Regions from separate parts of the Arthrobacter sp. CAN_A6 genome, predicted to be linked through region 2. Evidence: riboswitches for the same ligand, from Rfam matches in the RefSeq annotation. Region 2 holds a riboswitch; the other holds the start of a gene.
What was found. Region 2 has a riboswitch for S-adenosylmethionine ahead of IWX75_RS02350 (ABC transporter substrate-binding protein). Riboswitches for the same ligand answer to the same signal wherever they lie in the genome.
Positions count from the first base shown of each region.

Region 1: linked by a shared signal. The riboswitch ahead of IWX75_RS06830 (LLM class flavin-dependent oxidoreductase) and the one ahead of IWX75_RS02350 (ABC transporter substrate-binding protein) in region 2 are both predicted to bind S-adenosylmethionine.

Region 1 is NZ_JADOUV010000003.1:120,907-128,669, forward strand. Features, by position in the region: gene IWX75_RS06815 (glycerophosphodiester phosphodiesterase family protein) at 1-279, shown strand, start outside; gene IWX75_RS06820 (LLM class flavin-dependent oxidoreductase) at 609-1,712, shown strand; gene IWX75_RS06825 (hypothetical protein) at 2,210-2,764, shown strand; SAM riboswitch class IV at 2,912-3,025, shown strand; gene IWX75_RS06830 (LLM class flavin-dependent oxidoreductase) at 3,063-4,454, shown strand; gene IWX75_RS06835 (SDR family oxidoreductase) at 4,707-5,360, shown strand; gene IWX75_RS06840 (SLC13 family permease) at 5,456-6,853, opposite strand; gene IWX75_RS06845 (maleate cis-trans isomerase family protein) at 6,865-7,683, opposite strand.
Region 2 is NZ_JADOUV010000001.1:464,173-471,935, forward strand. Features, by position in the region: gene IWX75_RS02345 (amino acid ABC transporter permease) at 1-606, opposite strand, end outside; gene IWX75_RS02350 (ABC transporter substrate-binding protein) at 614-1,537, opposite strand; SAM riboswitch class IV at 1,717-1,834, opposite strand; gene IWX75_RS02355 (aminodeoxychorismate lyase) at 1,923-2,801, opposite strand; gene IWX75_RS02360 (chorismate-binding protein) at 2,858-4,909, opposite strand; gene IWX75_RS02365 (LysE family transporter) at 4,917-5,537, opposite strand; gene IWX75_RS02370 (methyltransferase domain-containing protein) at 5,671-6,468, opposite strand; gene IWX75_RS02375 (MarR family winged helix-turn-helix transcriptional regulator) at 6,512-7,018, opposite strand; gene IWX75_RS02380 (MMPL family transporter) at 7,121-7,763, shown strand, end outside.

The DNA of each region.
Region 1 (7,763 bases), on a different contig from region 2:
CAGCCGGAGAACGGCGAGTACGTGCTGCTGCGCAATACCAGTAACCGCAGCATCGACGTCAGCGGTTACCTCGTCCGGGACGCAGCGAACAACGTGCTCATCGTGGGCAACGGGTACGTCCTTGCTCCCGGTGCTGAGCTGCGCGTCCACACCGGGCCGGGCACCAATACGGCTGGGTCCTACTACAACGGGCTTACCGCCTCCGTACTGAACAACGGCGGCGACGCCGTGGCACTCTGGGCCCCCCAGGACAAGCTGCAGGACGTCTTCGCCAACTAGCGAAAAAGCCCGCCCGGACGTCTTCGCCAAGCAGTAGACAAGCCGTCCGGGCCCGTTCAGCAACCAGCTGCCCGTGCATCCGGCCGCCGGAACAGGCGCAGCCTGCCCGCGGAGCCGGGTCATGCCCGGGTCCACCAGCGGTTCGGCCGTGACTGTGGCGGGAACCCGCCGCCCGAAGTACTCGAAGCTGACGGCATCGCTCACGCCCACTCGGGCCGGGAGCCAGGCGGGGGCGATGGGCTGGTGCAGCATGACTGCGGGAATGACTTCCGCCTGCGCGCTGTTACAGGATTAGATGCAAAAGCATGTAATCAACGATGGAGGCACTCATGCAGATCGGCGTATTCTCAGTCAGCGACATCACCAGGGATCCGGTCACTGGTCGTATCCCCACTGAGCATGAGCGCATTCGAGCGGCTGTCGCCATCGCCAAAAAGGTCGAGGAGATCGGCATGGACGTCTACGCGACGGGGGAGCACCACAACCCGCCGTTCTACGCCAGCTCCCCGACCACCCTCCTCGGCTACATCGCTGCGCAGACGGAGCGGATCATCCTTTCCACCGCCACCACGCTGATCACCACCAATGACCCGGTGAAGATCGCCGAAGACTTCGCCACTCTGCAGCATCTGGCCGATGGCCGCGTGGACCTCGTCCTCGGTCGGGGAAACACTGCCCCTGTCTACCCGTGGTTCGGCAAGAACATGCAGGACAGCGTGGACCTGACAGTGGAGAACTACAACCTGCTCCGGCAACTGTGGGACAACGACGTCGTCAACTGGCAGGGCAAGCACCGCACGCCGCTGCAGAACTTCACCGCTACCCCTCGGCCGCTCGACGGCGTGGCGCCCTTCGTCTGGCATGGCTCGATCCGTACGCCGCAGGTGGCCGAGATCGCGGCCTACTTCGGTGACGGTTTCTTCGCCAACAACATCTTCTGGCCGAAGGAGCACTACATGCAGCTCATTGCCCTCTACCGCGAGCGCTACGAGCACTACGGGCACGGCAGGGCGGATCAGGCGATCGTGGGTCTGGGTGGCCAGTTCTTTCTGCGGAAGAACTCGCAGGACGCTGTGAACGAATTCCGGCCGTACTTCGACAACGCCCCGGTCTACGGACACGGACCGTCGATGGAGGACTTCACCGCGCAAACCCCGCTGAGTGTCGGTAGTCCCCAGGAGGTCCTCGAGAAGACCCTGACGTTCCAGGAGTACTTCGGCGATTACCAGCGGCAGCTTTTCCTCATCGACCATGCGGGTCTGCCCCTCAAGACCGTCCTTGAGCAGCTGGACCTGTTCGGAGAATTCGTTCTCCCCGAGCTTCGGCGTGAGCTCGATTCCCGCCGTCCGGCACATGTACCCGACGGCCCCACCCATGAGAACCGCAAAGCCGCGCGGCAGCTGCTCGACAACGAGAAGCCTGTCAGCGCCTGATGCCGCCGCCGGCCGCGGACGTGCTGGGGCGTGCGGCAGGTGGAACCCGGTTCACCGGCGGGTCGCCGGGGGTTCTTCACCCTCCGGCACACCCGGTACTCGAGGCAGGGAACAAAGTTCGCGTCTCCTGCAGTGGCGTCGCCGCTACTGCACAGGAGGGTCGGACTACCTATTGACCTCTCTCTTGGCGGAGGCCTACCCTGAAGCCCCCACCACGTGGGAGCGTCCTCCGATCGCCACGTCGACCTCCTGGACGAGTCCAACCGTGCAGCCCCAGAGGGTGAGGACTGCAGTGTCAACCGGCCGTTGACGAGCGCGCCTCCAAGTGAGGGCGCGAAGGAACGGTAGAGGTAGCAAACACAGCGTGGAATGATGGCCGCCCAGCGCAGGCTGCGGCAATTCCCGGAAACCCTCGACGTGCTGGCAGGACCCCTCGGTCCTGGCTGCGGCGCCTTCATCCCGCTAGGAGTATTCGTCATTCGGGGTTGGAGCAGGAAATGAACAAAGCAAGAACCAAAATAACGGCGATGGTGTTCACGGCGGTCTTCGCTGCGGGACTCACGCCGAGCGCAGCCTTCGCCCATGGGGGATCATCGGGCAATTCAGGCTCATCGGACCACGCGTCGAGCCAGGAAGTGGTGTATGAGATCGTTCGGTCCACCGCGCGTTATAACTGGCTGGATCGGGCCATCAAGGACGGCTACGAGCGCGTCACCGATTGCATCGAGTTGCCCGGGGTGGGCGCGATGGGTGTGCACTACGCGAAGAGCAAGCTGATCGACAAGAAGACCGACGCCTCGAAACCGGAAGCACTGGTCTACATGCCGGTGAAGTACGGCAACCACGAGTACTATCGCCTCGTTGCGGTGGAGTTCCTTTCCACAGCGAAGAAGGCACCGGTCCTCGGAGGAGTCACCTTCGATTCGGAAGCGGCGGATTCGAAGGCGCCGTACAAGCACACCCTCCACGCATGGGTCTGGAAGCATAACCCGGCAGGAGTCTTTGCGCAGTGGAATCCGAGCATCAGCTGCCCAAAGGAGGACACGCACTGATCGAGGACTGAAACGGATCGTGCGCACGAAAGGTGGGAATCCCTTTCGGGCGCACGATCCCAGGGTCCGCCGCCGTTGTGCAGATGTCCCCGTATGACACTGCCGCCTCGACGCCGCCGTCGTGCGTCGTCTAGGGTCGGAACCAAGAATCAAGAGTTCCAACGCAAAACCCTGGTTCGTTGGACGGCAACCCTCTCGCTGTAGTGGGGTGCCCCAGGTGAGGATTCGGCCCGGCGGTATGCGCGCGGGCAAGTACGGCGCTTCCTCAACGGCGGTGCCCGGTCATCCGAGGAGTGCAATGCCCGCAAACGCGCCACGCCAGATCCGCTTCAACGCCTTCGACATGAACTGCGTGGGCCACCAGTCGCCGGGGCTGTGGCGCCACCCGGACGACCAGTCGCACCGGTACAAGGACCTCCGCTACTGGGCCGAGCTCGCGCGGACCCTCGAGAAGGGCCTCTTCGACGGACTCTTCATCGCCGACGTACTCGGCACGTACGACGTCTTCGGCGGCTCCAACGAAGCCACCCTGCGCCAGGGTACCCAGACGCCGGTCAATGATCCGTTCCTGCTGGTGTCCGCGATGGCACTCGTGACCGAGCACCTCGGCTTCGGCGTCACCGCCGGCACCGCCTATGAGCATCCGTATCCGTTCGCGCGCCGGCTCTCGACGCTCGATCACCTCACCAACGGCCGGGTGGGCTGGAATGTCGTCACCGGCTACTTGCCCTCGGCTGCCCGCAACATGGGCAATGAGGACCAGCTCGAGCACGATGAGCGCTACAACCACGCCGACGAGTACCTCGAAGTGCTCTACAAGCTGCTCGAAGGGTCGTGGGAGGACGACGCCGTCGTCCGGGATGTGGAGAACGGCATCTTCACCGACCCGTCGAAAGTGCATGAGATCGGGCACGACGGCAAATACTTCACCGTGCCGGGAATCCACCTCAGCGAGCCGTCGCCGCAGCGCACGCCCGTCATCTACCAGGCGGGGGCGTCGTCGAGGGGCATCGATTTTTCGGCCGGCAACGCCGAAGCGGTGTTCGTGGGTGCGCCCACCAAGGCCATCCTTAAGGACGCCGTCACGAAGATCCGCGACGCCGCCGAGGCCGCCGGCCGCGACCGGTACTCGGTGCGCATCTACACCATGCTCACGGTGATCACCGACGAGACCGAGGAAAAGGCCCACGCCAAGCACGAGGACTACAAGAAGTACGTCAGCTACGAGGGCGCCCTCGTGCTCGTGTCCGGCTGGCTCGGGATCGACCTGTCCGTCTACGATCCCGACGAACCCCTCGGCAATGTGAAGTCCAACGCCATCCACTCCGCCGTCGCGAATTTCCAGAAAGTGAACGACGACGGCGCTCCCTGGACGGTGCGCGACATCGCCGAGTGGGCGGGGATCGGCGGGCTCGGCCCGCGCGTGGTCGGTTCAGGCGCGCAGATCGCCGATGAGCTGCAGTCGTGGGTGGAAGAAACCGACGTCGACGGGTTCAACCTTGCCTATGCGGTCACGCCCGGCTCGTTCGAGGACGTCATCACGTACGTGGTGCCCGAACTCCAGAAGCGCGGCGCCTACCCCACCGAGTACGTGGAGGGCACCCTGCGGAACAAGCTGTTCGGGAAGGGCGACCGGCTCCCGGACGAGCACCGTGGCAGCAGCTTCCGCCTCCAGCACGCCCGCCGCTGAAGCCCGCGCGGTTCGTCAGGCGTAGGTCGTCCATTTCTGGTGGGTGGTGGAGTACGCGGTCAGCCGGAACTGCCCAATTCCCGGCGACCAGCAACCGTTTCTGCTGGAAGTGCTGCCAAAATGCTGCCTGGAAGTCCTGCCGGAAGGCGGGAATAGGGCTTCGCCAGGCGCGGAACCCGTGGCGTCGCTCTCCACGGGGCGATTGCGTCGGAAACAACACGCCAACGAATCACGCCAACGAATGGAGTTCACATGTCGCGCGTTGCGATTATCGGAGGCCACGGAAAAGTGGCCCTGCACCTCACGAAGATCCTCACCGGCCAGGGCCACCAGGTCAGCTCGATCTTCCGGAATCCGGACCACTCGTCCGAGGTCGGGACAGCAGGCGCGACGCCGGTGGTCGCCGACGTGTCGACGTTGTCGGTGAGTGAGATGGCCGACGTGTTCCGTGGGCACGATGCCGTGGTCTGGTCAGCCGGTGCCGGTGGCAGCAGCCCCGAGGCCACCTATGCCGTGGACCGCGATGCCGCGATCCGCTCCATGGATGCCGCCGAGGAAGCCAGCGTGGGCAGGTACGTCATGGTGTCTTACCTCGGCGCCGGCAAGGATCACGGTGTTCCCGAGGACACCGGGTTCTTCCACTATGCCGAGGCCAAGGCGGCGGCTGACGAGCACCTACGCGAATCGAAGCTTGCATGGACCATCCTCGGACCGGGTGCACTGACCACGGATCCGGGAACCGGCAAGATCGAGGTGTCGGACAAGCCCCAGCAGGACTCGGTGTCCCGCGAGGACGTGGCGCTCGTTGCCGCCGTCGTGCTCGGAAATCTCGGCACCGTGGACAAGACCCTCCAGTTCAACAGCGGCGAGACGCCGATTGCCGAGGCCATCGAAACGGCACTCTAGTCCCGAACGACCAGATGCGCCCCTTCCGAAGGAGGGCACCCGGATGAACTCGGGTGCCCTCCTTTCGTCGATCAGTCGACCGATCGGTCGATCGCTCAGCCGAGACCGAGCTGGACGAAGACGAACCAGACGAGCAGCGGCACGACGGCGATCATCGCGATAGCCCAGAGGAGCAGCGCCCGGAAGAAAAGGCGTTCGTCCTTGGGCTGGGCGCTGGCCATGAGCAGGGCGCCGCTGGTGGACATCGGGCTCACATCCACGACGGAGGAGCTGATGGCGATGGCCGTGACGACTCCGATCGGAGTCAGCAGCGGGTCCATGGCGAGGGGGGTCACGATCGGACTGACGACTCCGAGGGTGCCGGTGGTGGAGGCGAACGCCGACACGATGGCGACGACGTAACCGGTGATCAGCGCCGCAACGGAGCTGTTGCCGAGGCTTTCGATGCCTGCCTGCAGTTCCTCCAGCGCACCCATCTCCTCCAGCATGCCCACATAGGTGACGATGCCGGTGACGAGGATGATCGCGGACCACGGCATGCTCTCGACCGCTGGCTTCTGAACGGAGGAATCCACGAAGATCAGGGCCAGGGCGATCACCAGTGACGCTACTCCGACGTCCAGGCCGAGGACGGTGGTGAGGAAAAGGAGTGCGCCGATACCCGCCAGGGTGAGGATACGCATCGGGGTCGCCGCAACCTTGACCGGTCCGGTCTTGGCCGGTTCCTCGGGGGTGGCGAGGGCGGTGTCGGTCCGTGCGGGAGCGCCGTCCAGCCCCGTGCTGGAATCGTTGCCGGAATCTCTTCCGGAACCGGTGCCGGTACCTGCAGGTGTGGAGCCACTCCGTCCTTCGACGTCGTTCCTCTCCTTTTCAGCCTTCCGGACGCCACGCCGGTGCATGATCGCCTGCACGAGGACGTAGGCGATAGCCGCGAGTACCGCATTGAAGAGGAAGCAGTAGAGGAACAACTTGAGCGCATCGCCGGACGCACCCGCTTCATCGAGCATGACATTGGCGAGGACGCCGAAGGGGTTGACCGGCGAGAACGCGCCGGCGTTCGCGCCCTGCACCACGACCAGGCCCATTGCGAGTGTACTGATGCCGAACCGCATCCCCAGGGCAAGAGCCACCGGTGCCACGATCGCGATCGCGGCGGGGGTGAAGGCACCCGCAGCAGCGAGGATGGCGGTGAGCAGGAACATCAGGATCGGGACGAGGATCTTGCGGTCGCCGGCCAGCCGTTCGGCCCAGTAGGCCAACAGGTCGATGGTGCCGTTGATCCGCACGATCGCGAAAAGCAGGGTGGCCCCCACCAGGATGAAGAACAGGCCGGCGGGGAACTGGGCGATCACGTCGGTGATCGGCAGGCCGGCGAGGAGGGTGCCGACGCCGAAGGCCGCTACGACGGCGATGAGGCCGGCGTTGATCCTGGTGAAGGAGCCGATGGCGAAGGCGACGACGAGGACAGCGAAAGCGACGAGTGACATCGACATGGCGCTTGTCCCTACGCTTCGGAGCCGGCGGGAATGAAGTTTCCGGCGAGCAGGCTGCCCGCGCCGGAGATGGCCGGCTGGTGGCCGAGGGCCTTGAGGATCTCGTACGTCGTCGCTGTGGCTGCCGTGATGACCGGCAGGCCGAGCTCGTCCTCGACAGCCTGGACCGCTGGGAGTGAGGGCATCTGGACACAGGCGGACAGCACGATGACGTCGGCGCCTTCGCGCTTGAGCTGGCGTGCGATGTCGGGCAGGTTCTGGGGATCGAGGCAACCCACGGCGAGGTTGTCGTCCACCTCGAGGCTCGTGGCGTCGACGACGGTGATCCCTGCGCCTTCGATGTAGTCGACGACCATGCCGGTGAGGGGCTTCATGTAGGGCGTCACCATCGCGACTTTTTTGGCGCCCATCTCCTGCAGCGTGCGCACCAGGGCGCCGGCGCTGCTGGTGACCGGAGCGGGATGTCCGTTTCCTGCTGCAGCATCGGCGATGACGCCCTCGGACTCCACGTGCGCATCCGGTCCCTGTGCCATGACGGCGACGAGACAGGCGTAGGCGATGACGTCGACGTCGGCGTCCGATACCGCCTCGGCGCAGCCTGCGGCCTTGCCGACCATGGCCAGCAGTTCCTCACGGTTCACGTTCTTCATGCCGGCCCGAGCAGAGTGGAAGGTGTACTTGTGCCCGGTAGCCTCGGACTGGCGCCGGAAGAGCTCGGGCAGTTCGGTTTCCATCGTGGTGTTGGAGCTGGGGACAATCAGCCCGATACGTGATGAGCCCGGACGCTTCGGCTCGGTTTCGGTTTCGGCGGTTACATCCGAGGTGTTCATGATTTCTCCACATCGTCGTGTTCGGAATGAAAGACCCGCCTAGCGGGTTCCCAACCCATAATGTGGGTTGTACGCTGAGC
Region 2 (7,763 bases):
GTTGCCCGTGTTGCTTGCCGCGTCGTTGCCGATGCGGAACAACTCGCGCTCACTGGCCAGCAGTCCGAGGAAGTAGATCAGGGAGGATTCCTTGATCAGGGCGATGAACTGGTTCACCAGGGCGGGCAGGACGCGACGGACGCCCTGGGGGATGACCACCAGTTGCATCGAGGAGCGGTAGCTGAAGCCCAGTGCGCGGGACGCCTCGAGCTGGCCCTTCTCGACGCTCTGGATGCCGGAGCGGAAGATCTCCCCGATGTAGGCGGCGGCCATGAGCGACAACGCCAGGATGCCCATCGGGAACGGGCTCGTGCTGCCGGTCAGTTGCCGGAAGAGCGGACTCAGCCCGATCCCGATGAGCAGGATGATGACGACGGCAGGAACTCCCCGGAAGATGTCCGTGTACACGCGTGCGGCCCAGCGAAGCGCCCGGTTCCGCGAAATGCCCATCACCGCGAGGATCATCCCGAGCACCGTCCCGATCACGCCGGAACTGATCGCCAGGATCAGGGTGTTCGGCAGGCCGACGGTGAGGAGTTCCGGAAGGACGGAACCCATTGCCTCCCAGTCGAAGAAGGTCTGCAGGAGCTGTTCGAAGGCGTTCATGCAGGGCCTACTTGGCTTCTACGGCTTTGCTGCCGGGCTTCCAGTCGGTCGGCATTTCGCGTTCCGGGTACCACTCCTGGGTGAGTTCGGCCCAGGTGCCGTCCTCGATCACGGCGTCGAGGCCGGAATTCAGGGCATCGATCAGCGGCTGGTTCTCGCTGTTGACTGCATAGGCGGTGAAGTTCTCCGTGTTGATGATGGTTTCGGCGATGGTGGTGCCGTCACCCTCCTTGACCTGGCCCGTGGCCTGCTGCGACGGGGCCACCCAGGCATCGACCTGGCCGTTCGTCACGTTCGCGTAGACAGTGTTGTAGTCGGCGAAGCGGACGGGCTCCAGGCCCAGGGTGTTCGTCACGTAGTCGTCCTGCACCGTGCCCTGGACGACGCCGATGCGGGTACTCTCCGACAGCGAGTCGAAGCCCGTGATGTCGGAGTCGCTCTTGGCAACGACAGCCATGTAGCCGAAGTCGTAGCCGTTGGTGAAGCCGACGCCTTCGCGGCGTGACGCGGTGGTGGAGATCGAGGAGGAGCCGACGTCGAACTGCTTGTTCTGCACCTGTGCCAGAAGGGCGGAGAAATCGGTCGAGGCGAACTCGACTTCGAGGCCGAGTTCGTCGCCGATGGCGCGGAGCAGCTCGTTGTCGTAGCCGGTGAAGACACCGTTCTCGATGAAGATGTTGGGAGGCGCATCGGAAAGGGTGCCCACGCGGAGGGTGCCCTCGGTGACCAGCCCCAACTTCGAGGTGTCGATCTGGTCCAGCGGTGTGGTTTCCTCGGTGGTGTACTGGTCGAGCGACTGCTGGTCGCTGCCGGCCAGGGCATCGGTGGTAGGGCCGGAGTCGGTGGAATCACTGCTGTTCGAGCCGCACGAGACGGTCAGGGCGAGCAGGGGGACGGTGAGGGCTGCAAGGACTTTTCGGGACAGGTTCATGGCTTCCTTCGATGGACGCGGCCCGGGTTACGGGCGTGCGGAATCAGGGACGGGATGTTTCAGGGGGTGCCGGATGACGGCGGACGATGCTCGGCTCTGCTGCTTACTCGGGTGACACGCTCGCTGCTCCAGGCTGTGCGGGCGTTCGGCGGCCATTGCCTTTCGGGCTGACCGGCATTCCGCCGTACTTGCCTACCGGGGGACTTGGCCCGGCGGCCGAATCTTCACCTGGAGCACCCCACTACGGGAGAGGGTTGCTGTCCAGCCGGCCAGGGCCCGTGGCTGGAACTCTTGATTGTGTAACAACGTTATATGATGGCGCGGCGCAGGACAAAATGAACGGGCAACACTGCGTAAGGAAGCTTCTCGGAAGACGGACTGTGTGCTATGTGAACCGGTCCACGAGCTCCGACAGCTCGCGGGTCAGCTCCTCCGAGGTGGCGATGGGCGTGCCATCGATGGCGGTGACCGGCGTCAGCAGGCGCACGCTCGAAATCAGCCACACCGCGTCCGCCTCGAGCAGGTGATGCGGTTCCAGCGGCCCGTAGCCCAGATCCCAGCCGCTCCCGTGCGCAGCCTTGAACAGTGCTCCCTGGGAGGTCCCGGGAAGGATGCCGCTTTCGAGCTGCGGCGTCAGCAGGGTCTTGGCCGCGCCCTGACGGCGCGCGAGGAGGACAGTGGACGTCGGACCCTCGAGGACCTTTCCGTCCGACGACGTGAAGATGACGTCGTCGGCGCCGCGGGACTTCGCGTAGCGGACCGCGGCCATGTTGACGGCATAGGAGAGCGTCTTGGCGCCCATCAGGAGCCACGGCGCGCGCTGAGCAACCGTGCTGTCGTAGCCACGTTCGAGGAGCAGGACTTCCACTCCGGCCTGCTGCTGCTGCCGGATGCCGGCGGGTACGGGTGACACCTGGACCCAGGCGGTGGGTTCGGCTGCGCCTTCCGTGCCGCGGGTCGCGACGAGCTTGACCACTGCTTCGGACCCCGCTGGTCGGGTGGCGGTGAACTCGTCCAGGGCGGTGCGGATGGCGCGGCTCCAGGCATCAGCCACCGGGATGGCGAGGTCGAGGGCGGCAGCCGAGGACGCCAGCCGTTCGAGGTGGGCCCGCTCCTTGCGGGGCACGCCGTCCACGGCCAGCAGCGACTCGAAGATGCCGTCACCACGCGTGGCTCCGAGGTCGTTGGCCATGAGCTGCGGCTTCGACGGATCGACTATGCGGCCGTCACCATGCGCTGAGTCGAGGAACACCAGAACAGTCATGGGGCCAGCTTATCCAACGTGGTCAACGAAGCTACCTCGAGAAACTTCGGGGAACATCAGGCATCGTCGGGGAACACCGCACCGAGGCCGGAGAGCACTCCGAGTGCTTTCGTCCGCACTTCCTCCCACTCTTCGGAAGGCACCGAATCAGCGGTGATGGCGCCGCCGACTCCGAGGCTGAGGCGCGCGCCGTCGTCGGTGTGTTCGATCACCAGGGTGCGGATGACGACGGCGAGGTCAGCGGCGCCGGTCAGGGAAAGGTAGCCGGCCGCGCCCGAATAGATTCCACGGGCCCGGCCCTCGAGATGTTCGAGGATGGCCATGGTGCTGATTTTGGGTGCACCCGTCATGGACCCCGCAGGGAAAGCCGAGGCGATCACCTCGGCGCGGGAGGTTCCGGGCTTCAGCTTTGCCTCGATGGTGCTGACCAGCTGGTGCACGGTGGCATAGGTTTCGATGTCGCAGAGGCGGCTCACGGTGACCGACCCCGGGACGGCGTGGTGCGAGAGGTCGTTGCGGAGCAGGTCGACGATCATGATGTTCTCCGCGCGGTCCTTGAGCGAGGCTGCGAGGTCCCGGCGAAGCCCCGCATCGGTCGCCGGATCCGGCGAACGGCCCCTGGTGCCCTTGATGGGTTCGGCCCGGAGGCCGCCGTCGGAGTCGATCCTCAGGAAGCGCTCGGGCGAGGTACTCGCGACGGCGAAGCCGGGCCAGCGGATGAGATGCCCGAACGGTGCCGGGCTCGCACGGCGCAGGCGCAGGTAGGTGGCGAACGGGTCGACCGGGCGCTCCACGACTGACACGAGAGAGGTGGTGAGGCACACCTCATAGGTGTTGCCGTCGGTGATCTGTTCCTGTGCCTGTCGGATCTTGTCGAGGTACCCGGCGCGGGAGTCCCTCACCTCGAAGACCGGCGGTTCGGCGAAGGCCCGTTCGGTCGATTCGGGGACCTGCTGCCCGGTGACGAGAACAGCCTTCCGTACCGCGGCGTGCCAGTCCACGCACCCGGGGTCGGGCGCGCCGTCGTTCAGGCTGAGGAGGAACACCGCGTTTTCCCGGTGGTCGAGAACGACGGCGCGACCGGCGAAGATCAGAGCGGCATCGGGAAGGGGCGAGGAGGAAAGCGAGCCTCCGCCCGTTTCGCGCTTCAGTTCGTAGCCCAGGTAACCGAGCCAACCGAGCGCGAAACCGCACTCGTAGCCGTCGGGGCGTCGGACCACGCGGCGTCCCCAGGCGTCGTCGAGCCAGCGGAAGAAGGGCTCGCGGATGCGCGTTGTCACCGCGCCGGCACTCACCTCGGTGACGCCGTCCGAGTGCTGCGCGCGCTGGCCGAACCGTCCGGCGTCGTCAGCCAGGATGGAGAAACGGCTGCGTTCGGATGCCGGCGTGGCACCGGCATCCGAACTGTCCAGCCATACCGCCGACTTCGAGTTCGGGTAGAGGGCTGCGAACAGCGCCGCGGGATCCGGCACGGCGTCGATCCGCTCCACGCGCAGGTTCAGTCCGCGGCGCGCGGCGCGCTCGACGGACATCAGCCGTTCGCACTGGGGCAGGCTGGTGAGGGCCAGGCGTACGCGGTGCGGGGTGGCCTGCCCCTGGTGCCCCTGGATGACGACGTCGGCGGAGGAGTCGGGGCGATCGGCGTCGAGCCAGGAGGTTTCCTGCTCGGCCCACCGCTCCCAGAACGGCTCGTAGGTTCCGCCGTCGCGTGCCAGGGCGCTGCTCCGGCGGAGCGCTCCGGGAGCCTCCACCCAAAGGACGGCGTCGAGCAGGCCGCGCGCCTCGCGGGCGGCCGCTCCAACACCCTCGACGAGCACGATGTCAGCGGGCGGCGTATGCCTGAGCTCGCCGTCGCGCCCGTTGTCCCAGTCCCAAGCCTGCCAGGACGCATCTTCTCCCGATGCCAGCGGCGTCAGCACCTGCCGGACGTAGCGGTCGATGCCGTCGCGCAGGCCGTCCCACCCCGGGTAGATGTCTTCGAGGTGGAACATGCTCACGGTGTGGTGTTCGCGCAGCAGTGCGGCCAGTTCACCGGCGAGGGTGGTCTTGCCCGCGCCGGAACGGCCGTCGATCGCGACGATGAGCGGTGCATTTCGGGAAGGGATCATGACGGGGTCAGGCCAGCGCAAGCAGGGTGCCCACGCCGACGAACAACGAGCCGAAAGTCCGGTTCATGATCGTCTGTCCGCGGGAGTGCTGCGTGAAGCGGCTGAAGGACCGGGCCGTCGCGGCATAGAAGAACCACATCACCAGCAGGTCGATGGTGATGACGGTGGCCGCGAGCACCGCGTACTGCTCGGCGAGCGGCTGGTCCGTGCGGATGAACTGGGGAATCAGTGCGAGGAAGAAGACGATCGCCTTGGGGTTCAGGAGGTTGACCCACATGCCCCGACGGAACAGCGACAGCGATCCCTCGGTACGCCGCTCCGCAAGGATCTCCTCGTCCAACGCCGGCTTCTGCAGGAACTTCCGGACCCCGAGGTATACGAGGTAGGCCGCTCCGGCATATCGGATCACGTTGAATGCCACCGGCGAATTCGAGACCAGGAGCCCGACGCCGGCTGCTGCCACTCCGATGTGCACCAGGAGGGCGGCCTGCTGGCCGAGGATGCCCCAGATCGACCGCCGAAATCCGACGGTCAGGGCGTTGCTCATGGTGTTGACCGCACCGGCACCCGGGCTGAAACTGATGAGTGCGCCCGCGCCGAGTAGCGCAAGCCAAACCGAGGGATTCACCCTTTCATAGTAAGCAGTGCGCAGCGGTTCGTTTCCCGGCTGGTCGCTGATCCGGATCTTCAGGTGCCGCAGGGGCAGCCCGTCCGAGGCAAATTCTGGAGTGCGTGATCCCGAAGCCGGTTGTCGACCGGGTTCAGGCCCGCGCCAGCACCTCGATGCTGGGGATGAGGAAGACCCCGTCGGGAGCCCTTCCCCAGGTCCGCCAGCCCTCGGCCAGCCGTGCCAGGTCCTTCCTCTCGGCCAGGCCGCGCTCGAGGGCCTGCTCGGCGAAACCTGAGTGCAGCACCCGCTCGGCCCAGGACTCCGCGTGGAACCGCCGGCGTTCAGCCGTGGCGTAGATCCAACTCGACGTCGAAACTTCCGTCTCGGTGAAGCCGGCTTCCTGGGCCCAGGAGAGTAGGTGTCGGCCGCCGTCGGGCTCGGCATTGTTGCCCCTCGCAATCCGCTGGTACAGCTCCATCCACTCGGTGAGCGCAGGGGAGGCGGGGAACCAGGTCATGGCGTGGAAATCGGCGTCCCGTACTGCCACCACGCCACCGGGCCGGACTACCCGGCGCATCTCCCGCAGTGCCGCCACGGGATCGGTGAGGTGCTGGAGCACCTGGTGGGCATGAACGACGTCGAACGTCTCGTCGGGGAAATCGAGGTCGTAGATGTTGCCCTCGGTGAAGACGGCATTCCGGACGGAGGTGTGCGCGGCGGAGGCCTGTGCCACGACGTCGGCCGAGCGGTCGATGCCGGTCACTGTTCCCGGTGCTACGAGGTCCGCGAAACCCGCCGTAATGCTGCCCGGACCACAACCGACATCAAGCACATCCATCCCGGAGGCGAGGTGCGGCACGAGGTACGCGGCCGAGTCCTCCACCGTGCGGGTCGCGTGCATGGTCGTCACACTCGGGTGGTGGCCGTGGGAATAGACGTCTTCGCTCATGATCGAGATTAACCCCGGCGGAAGGCCTTCTCCCGCTTTCGCGTCATATTCCGGTGCCATCTTTTCCCGGAGCACTTGTTCCGGAGCCGTCTTTCCCGGCGTCCCCTTTGGCGGCGATCGTGGCGTCGGTGATGCGCTGCATCATCCGCTCAAGAAGGGCGAGCTCGGCGTCGTCGAATTCATCGAGCGCCGTATTGATGTGTTGTGCCAGCGGGGCGAACAGCTTGCCGCCGGTTACGCGCGCTTTCTCGGTCAGTTCGAGGTGCACCTGACGCCGGTCGACAGCGCTGCGGGTGCGGGTGACGTGGCCCGCGGTGTCGAGCCGGTCCACCAGGGCGGTGGTGGCGGGGGAACTCAGGTTCAGTTCCTCACGCAGCATGCCCGGCGTGACAGTGGCGCCGGCGCGGGCGGCGCCCATCATGATTCCGAGGGCGTTGAGGTCGGTTCGGTACAGCGCGTCCTTGGCGCTCGCCGCCTCGATGTACCGTTCGGTCTCGGAAGTGAACTGGCGCATCAGGTCGATCAGCCTGGCTCGGTTCGTACTGGACATGGAGTGCACCTCGATTCAGAACCACTTTAGGCCCTTCCCCAATTATCTCCATGATAGATATAGTCATTCACAGAGATAATTTTTCCGGAAGGCATGGGTATCGTGAAAGCCAAGTGGTTGCGTGTACTGCTCCCGGTCGTCGTCGTCCTGATCTGGCTCCTCGGTGCCGGGTTCGGTGGGCCGACCTTCGGCAAGCTCGATACCGTCTCCAGCAACGACCAGGCGTCATTCCTGCCGGCAAGCGCGGAATCCACCGAAGCGGGGGAGCTGCAGGAGCAGTTTCGGAACTCCGACGCCGTTCCGGCGGTGATCGTCGCTGAATCCGAGGGGGAGATCGCCCTCCAGGAGCTGCCCGCCTATGAAGAGGTGGCCCGTGCCCTCGGGAATGTCGAGGGCATTGAGCCTCCAGCCGATGGCGCCCCTGCCGTTGTCGGTCCCATTCCCTCCGAGGACCTCCGGGCGGTCCAGTACCTCGCCTTCGTCGCGTCGGATGCCGAGCTCGGCGAGGTTGTCGTTGAACTCCGCTCGGTGCTGAACGAGGAGCTGCCCGACGGCGCCGTCGGGTATGTGACCGGCCCTGCCGGCTTCACCGCCGACCTCGTCAGTGCCTTCGGCGGGATCGACGGCATCCTGCTGGGAGTGGCGCTGGGAGCGGTCTTCCTGATCCTCCTGGCCGTCTACCGATCGGTGATCCTGCCCTTCCTCGTTCTCCTGACCTCGGTCTTCGCGCTGGCCACCTCCATCC